Regions from separate parts of the Streptomyces sp. NPDC006174 genome, predicted to be linked through region 1. Evidence: riboswitches for the same ligand, from Rfam matches in the RefSeq annotation. Region 1 holds a riboswitch; each other region holds the start of a gene.

Region 1 (2,164 bases):
CCGGTGTGACCGCACTCTCCGTGGCCCGCGACATGCTGGCGCTCGGCCAGTGCGACATCGCGATCGCCGGAGCCACCGAGTCGATCGTCTTCCCGGTCGCCATGACCGGCTTCGCCCGCTCGGGCGCGGCGGCGCTGCGGCACGAGGACGGGGACCCCGCCCGCCTCTGCCGCCCCTTCGCCGCCGACCGGGCCGGGCTCGTCATGGGCGAAGGCGCCGCGATCATGGTCCTGGAACGGGCCGAGGACGCCCGTGCCAGAGGAGCGGCCCCCCGAGCGCTGCTCGCCGGCACCGGCGCCACGACCGACGCCCACCACCCGACCTCTCCGCATCCTTCCGGTGCGGTCGCCGAGGCCGCCGTCGACACGGCGCTGGCCGACGCGGGCTGGCGCGCCGAGGACGTCGACCACGTCAACGCGCACGGCACCTCGACTCCACTGAACGACGCGACGGAAGCCGCTCTCATCGGCAGGGCCTACCCGCACCGGCCGCCCGTCACCGCTCCCAAGGGCGTACTGGGCCACTGCATGGGCGCGGCCGGAGCCATCGAGGCGGGACTGACCGTCCTGACACTCCAGCACGGCATCGTCCCGCCGATCGCCAACCTGGACGCCCCGGATCCTGGCTTCGCCATCGACTGCGTCACCAAGGTCCCGCGTGAGATGCCCGTACGACGGGCCGTCAGCCACTCCTTCGGATTCGGCGGACAGAACGCGGTGATCGCGCTCCAGGCTCCATAAGCCGCTCCGCCGGCTGCCGGGCCGGTGCGGCGGGACGATCCCGCGCCGCACCGGCCCGACCGAAGAAGCGGTCCCGCACCGGCTCTGAGCTGCACGAAGACCCGTGATAGCTTGCCGGGGCCAGTCGAACCCCAGCGACGGGGTCAGGGAATCCGGTGCGAGACCGGAACTGACGCGCAGCGGTGAGGGGGACGGGCGGGGCCACGGCCACTGGAGCGCATGCTCTCCGGGAAGGCGTTCCGTCCGGACGAACCCGAGTCCGAAGACCTGCTGGCACCCGCGCTCCGCACCCGGGGCACGGGACCGTACGACGGGCTCCGCGGCTGGGCCCGGAGACACCTAGGTCCTCCGTGCTGTCCAAGGCCACCCCCGCACCGATACGCACCGCCGTCCTCCTCGCGGCCGGCGTCGTCCTCCTCACCGCCTGCGGCGGAAGCGGAACCACCTTCTCCGCCGACGACGGCGGCCGCGGTGGCGGCGCCAAGGCCGACGGCTTCCCGCTCACCCTCAAGAACTGCGGGCGCACTATCACCGTGAAGGCGCCGCCTCAGCGGGCCGTCCCGGTCGACCAGGAATCGACGGAGATCCTCCTCTCGCTCGGCCTCGCCGACCGGCTCGCGGGCACCGCGACCTGGAGCGACCCGGTGATGAAGGGCCTGGAGAAGGCCAACAGGAGCGTCGAGCGCATCTCGGAGAACCGGCCCTCCTCGGAGAGGGTCCTCGACAAGGAGCCCGACTTCCTCTCCGCCTCCTTCGCCTCCACGCTCGCCAAGGGCGGCGTCGCACCGCGCGAACAGTTCGAGAAGCTCGGCGTCCCCGCCTACGTCTCGCCTGCCGACTGCACCGGCAAGGACAACAGCGGCGGCGGTGACGGAGCCCGTACCGCACCGCTCACCATGGACAGCGTCTACACCGAAGTCCGCGAACTGTCCCAGGTGTTCGGCGTCCCCGAGCGCGACGACGCCCTGGTGAAGAAGCTCCGGGCCCGGGCGGCGAAGGCCACCGACGGCATCGACGCCTCGAAGACCTCGCTCCTCTACTGGTTCTCCGACTCCAAGGCTCCCTACCTCGCCGGCTGCTGCGGCGCGCCCGGTGTCATCACCAAGGAACTCGGCGCGAAGAACGTCTTCGACGACACCCACGACGAATGGCCCCAGATCAGCTGGGAGACCGTCGCCGCCGGGCTGCGCGACTTCGGACTCGCGGGGTGAGCGGCGGGAATCCGACGGTGAAGGCTCGCGGTGTGAGCGACAGCCTGACGGTGGAGCGGCCCACTGACGTACGGCGGGTCGGCGCGCCGGTCCAGGCGCTGATCTGGACCGGCGGACTCCTGCTCCTGCTGCTCTCCATAGCCGTCGCCGTCACGATCGGGCCGGCCAGGATCTCCGTCCCGGACGTCTGGTCCGCCGTCGCCTCCCACCTCG
Region 2 (2,164 bases), on a different contig from region 1:
TCGGCCCGGTTGGCGGCGAGTTCGGCGGCGATGGCCTCGGTGCCGGCGGACAGACCGCGCGCCAGGACGGCGATCTCCTGGGTCTTCTGCCGGGCGAAAGCGAGCCAGCGGGCGATCTCCGGGTCGATGTCCTGCTCGGCCCGGGCGTCCAGCGGGACGTGGAGGAGGGAGGAGGAGGCGGAGACGTCGACGTGGTCCGCGAGGCCGAGGAGCGTGCCGAGGGTGGCGAGCGACTTCTCGTAGTCGTTGATCCAGATGTTGCGGCCGTTGACGACGCCCGCGACCAGGCGCTTGCCGGGCAGTCCGCCGGCCGCCGCGAGGTCGGCGAGGTTCGCGGCGCCGGACTCGGTGAAGTCCAGCGCGAGCCCCTCCACCGGCGACTTGGCGAGCACCGGCAGCGCTTCGCCGAGCCGTCCGAAGTAGGAGGCGACCAGCAGCTTGGAACGGTCGGTGAGACCACCGAGCTCGCGGTAGGTGCGGGCGGCGGCGTTCAGCTCGGCCGGGGTGCGGTCCTGGACGAGCGCGGGCTCGTCCAGCTGGACCCACTCGGCGCCGGCGGCCCGGAGGTCGGCGAGGACTTCGGCGTACACGGGAAGCAGCCGGTCCAGGAGGGTCAGCGGCTCGAAGTCGGCGGCGACACCGGGGGCCGCCTTGGCGAGCAGGAGGTAGGTGACGGGTCCGACGAGGACCGGGCGCGGGGTGTGGCCGAGCGCGAGGGCCTCCTTGAACTCGGCGACCTGCTTGGCGGAGTCGGCGGTGAACACCGTGTCCGGGCGCAACTCGGGTACCAGGTAGTGGTAGTTGGTGTCGAACCACTTGGTCATCTCCAGCGGCGCCACGTCCTGCGTGCCGCGGGCCATGGCGAAGTAGCCGTCGAGGGCGTCCGCCTGGACCGCCTCGCGGTGCCGCGCGGGGACAGCGCCGACCATGACGCTGGTGTCCAGGACGTGGTCGTAGTGCGAGAAATCACCGGTCGGCACCTCGTGGACTCCGGCCTCGGCGAGCCGCTGCCAGGTTCCCCTGCGCAGTTCGGCGGCGGTCCGCCGGAGAGTGTCCGCGTCGACGCGGCCCTTCCAGTAGCCCTCGATGGCCTTCTTCAGTTCACGGTTCCGACCCTGGCGGGGGTAGCCGTACACGGTGGCCCGTGCTGCCGCGGCTGCGGGCTTCGCTGTCACGTGACTCTCCTTCGCGAGCATGTCTCCAGCTGTTCCCGGGACGGAACGCGGACGCGAAGGGGTGACGAAATCGGGCGGAAGCACGACACGTTGCCCGTGTCCGTCCGCCTGACGGTTACGCCGACCCGCCCACGAGGTCACCGGGAACTCCGCACGCGAACGGTCGCGTGCGGGCAACGGGCAGGTCTTCGGACTCGCGGGCACGTCTGCCGGAGGCAGACACCTACTGGCCGTCGCTTCCCAGACCCGGCCGGGCCCAGTGCGTATGACGGCGGTCGTTCCCACTCACCGCTGCGGGGCAGTCCCGGATTCCCACCGGGTTCCCTCTTACGACACCCTGTCTGGCGGACAGGGCGAACCAGCTGCACCGGCCACCCTAAGCGGATGGCCGCCGGGCGCACACCGTTGTTCACTCTTCGGACGGCGATATGAGACACGGACTCCGAACGAGTGGTGGCGGGTTCGGCTCCTCTTCGCCGGTTCGCTGACTTCTGGTCAGATCGTGCGGGCATGGTGACGCAGATGTAACCGAATGGCGTAGGCGAACCGGAACCACAGAGCGTCACAGGCCGTTCTTCTTGCCAATACCCAGCCGCCGACCCGCGGCGGCGACGAGTGAGGGAAGCGCCATATGAAGAAGACAGTCGGGTGGGCCCAGGACGGCGACGACTGGACGATCACGGTGAACGGCACCCTGTACCGGGCCGTCGAACGGCCCACCGACGGGCGCGTGCACAACTATCTGGTGCGGGGCAACGACCTGACCGCCGAGTGCCCGAGCCTCGGTCATGGGCTCGGCGTGATCCGGGCGCACGAGTCCCGCAGCTGACCTCCGACCGGGTCCGACGACGAGGCGCGGGCGGCCGCCGCGCCTCGACGCGACCCGCGGCCCTGTGTCACGTGACCCGCTCACCGGTCCGGGCCCCCGCTCGCGGGCCGGGGCCCGACAGCTGAGGGCCGGTCGGCGGTTGTCGGCCGTCCGCCGCCGG
Region 3 (2,164 bases), on a different contig from region 1:
GACCGTCCCGCGACCACGCGCCCCACGACCGTCCGGCCCACCACGCACACGCCGAGGGCCAGCACACTCACCCGCCGCGACAGCCGCACCGCGCGTTCGATGTCGGCGCTGCGGACCTCCTGGCCCGACGCACCGTTCAGCACCGGCCGGTGCTCGACGCGCCCGGCGTACGCCAGCGTCCCGCCGAGCCGTACGCCGAGCGCTCCCGCGAACGCGGCCTCCACCGGTCCCGCGTTCGGGCTCGGATGGCGCCCCGCGTCCGCCTTCCAGGCGCGTACGGCCTCCGAAGGGCGCCCGCCGGCCACCACGGCCAGCGCGGCCGTCAGCCGGGCGCCGGGCCATCCCGCCACGTCGTCCAGGCGGGCCGAGGCCCAGCCGTAACGGCGGTGACGAGGCGACTTGTGACCGACCATCGCGTCCAGCGTGTTCACGGCCCGGAAGCCGACGAGCCCCGGAACCCCGCCGATCGCGCCCCACACCAGCGCGCCGACGACGGCGTCCGAGGTGTTCTCCGCGACCGACTCCACGACGGCGCGGGCGATCTGGGGCCCGTCCAGGGCCTGCGGATCGCGCCCGCACAGGTGCGGCAGCCGCTCCCGGGCCACCTCCAGGTCACCGGCGGCCAGCGCACCGCCGATGGCCCGGGCCTCCCGGCCCAGCGACGTGCCGCCGACGACCGACCAGGTGGTGGCGGCCGTCAGCGCGACGGCGAGCGCGGGACGGTTCCGTACGGCACGGGCGGCCAGCGCGGCGGCTCCTACGGCGCCTCCGGCGCAGAGCAGCGTGTGCAGCGCGCCCCGGCCCCGGTCGTCACGCCACAGCAGGGACTCCACCCGCGCGGCGGCCCGGCCGAACCCGGCGACAGGATGCCTGCGGCGCGGATCGCCGAGAGCCGCGTCGGCGATCAGCCCGGCGGTGGCGCCGTACGCGAAGACGCGATCGACACGCACGGTTCAGCCCGCCGTGGGCAGAGGCGTTCCGGCACGAAGAGGTACAGGATGCGGCGCACGGCGGCCGGGCATGGCTTATGTCCTCACTCAGGGTCCGCGCCCTGGTTCGACGTGACCGGCGACAAGAGTCTCCTGGCTTCCGGATCCGCGCTTCCCCCGGCCTTCCAGCCCTCGTCGCGAGGGCCGTGACATCCGGTGTGGGGGAGTGCTCCCCGGTGACAGTGGCGGGACCGCGCCGGATTCGCACCGGCTTCCTCTTCTGTCGCCGTAAATGGCTCCGGCAGTCCACCACGCTGCGAGAACGGCCGTCAACTTGCTGTTGACCTGCGGAGCCCCGGTGTGCGCAGACGCACATCGGGCCGGACACACGGTGGTGTGTCCGGCCCGAAGGAACGTGTCGGTGCGGTCAGGCGACGATCAGATAGATCCCGTACGCGACCGCCGCCACGCACGCCGCGAAGCAGGCGTACGCGCCGGTGCGCGCCAGCGCGGCCGTACCGCCGGTGGCGCCGCCGGTGGCACCGCCGGCCGGGGCCGACAGCTTGGAGAGGGCGACGATGCCCAGGGTGAAGAGGCCGACCAGTGCGACGGTGACCACGAGACTGACACCGAAGACGGAGGCGAGAGCTGCCCAGTCGATTTTCATACGGATCTGTCCTTACACCGTGGCCGCGGGGCGGGGCGTGTCGTCGGGTGCCGCGGCCGGGGCCGGGATGGTGGTCGAGAGCTCGGAGACCGCGCCGGCGGTGGGCGGCGGAGCGACCGCGGCCATGGCGGTGGTGACGATGCCCTGCGGCTCGTCCGCCGTCGCGTCGTCGGTGTCGTTGACGTTGGTGTGGTCGACCGGCTGGCGGCGCGAGGCCAGCCAGATGGCGAAGGAGCCGCCGATCAGGATGACCGCCGTGACGGCGATGCCCCAGGGGCCCTGCTTGGTGAGGAACTCGGCGCCCGCGCCGACCAGACCCGCGGCCGGGAGCGTGAGGCCCCAGGCGACGAACATCCGGGTGGCGGTGGACCAGCGGACCACGCCGCCCTTGCGGCCGAGGCCCGCGCCCATCACGGCACCCGAGCAGGACTGGGTGGTGGAGAGCGAGAAGCCGAGGTGCGAGGAGGCCAGGATGACGGTCGCCGCGCTGGTCTGGGCGGCGAAGCCCTGCGGCGGCCGGAGGTCGGTGAGGCCCTTGCCCATGGTGCGGATGATGCGCCAGCCGCCG

Evidence for each region. Region 1 has a riboswitch for cobalamin ahead of ABZ267_RS09415 (ABC transporter substrate-binding protein). Riboswitches for the same ligand answer to the same signal wherever they lie in the genome.
Region 2: it holds a riboswitch for cobalamin, as region 1 does, so the genes downstream of both, metE (5-methyltetrahydropteroyltriglutamate--homocysteine S-methyltransferase) here and ABZ267_RS09415 (ABC transporter substrate-binding protein) in region 1, are expected to answer to the same signal.
Region 3: it holds a riboswitch for cobalamin, as region 1 does, so the genes downstream of both, ABZ267_RS14940 (cobalamin biosynthesis protein) here and ABZ267_RS09415 (ABC transporter substrate-binding protein) in region 1, are expected to answer to the same signal.

Annotation. Positions count from the first base shown of each region.
Region 1 covers NZ_JBEXTJ010000003.1:416,211-418,374, reverse strand. Annotated here, with positions in the region: gene ABZ267_RS09420 (beta-ketoacyl-[acyl-carrier-protein] synthase family protein) at 1-740, shown strand, start outside; cobalamin riboswitch at 845-1,030, shown strand; partial or broken gene ABZ267_RS09415 (ABC transporter substrate-binding protein) at 1,091-1,918, shown strand; gene ABZ267_RS09410 (iron chelate uptake ABC transporter family permease subunit) at 1,948-2,164, shown strand, end outside.
Region 2 covers NZ_JBEXTJ010000008.1:337,208-339,371, reverse strand. Annotated here, with positions in the region: gene metE (5-methyltetrahydropteroyltriglutamate--homocysteine S-methyltransferase) at 1-1,175, opposite strand, end outside; cobalamin riboswitch at 1,337-1,553, opposite strand; gene ABZ267_RS20850 (hypothetical protein) at 1,807-2,004, shown strand.
Region 3 covers NZ_JBEXTJ010000006.1:55,376-57,539, reverse strand. Annotated here, with positions in the region: gene ABZ267_RS14940 (cobalamin biosynthesis protein) at 1-950, opposite strand, end outside; cobalamin riboswitch at 1,076-1,209, opposite strand; gene ABZ267_RS14935 (hypothetical protein) at 1,357-1,596, opposite strand; gene ABZ267_RS14930 (inorganic phosphate transporter) at 1,609-2,164, opposite strand, start outside.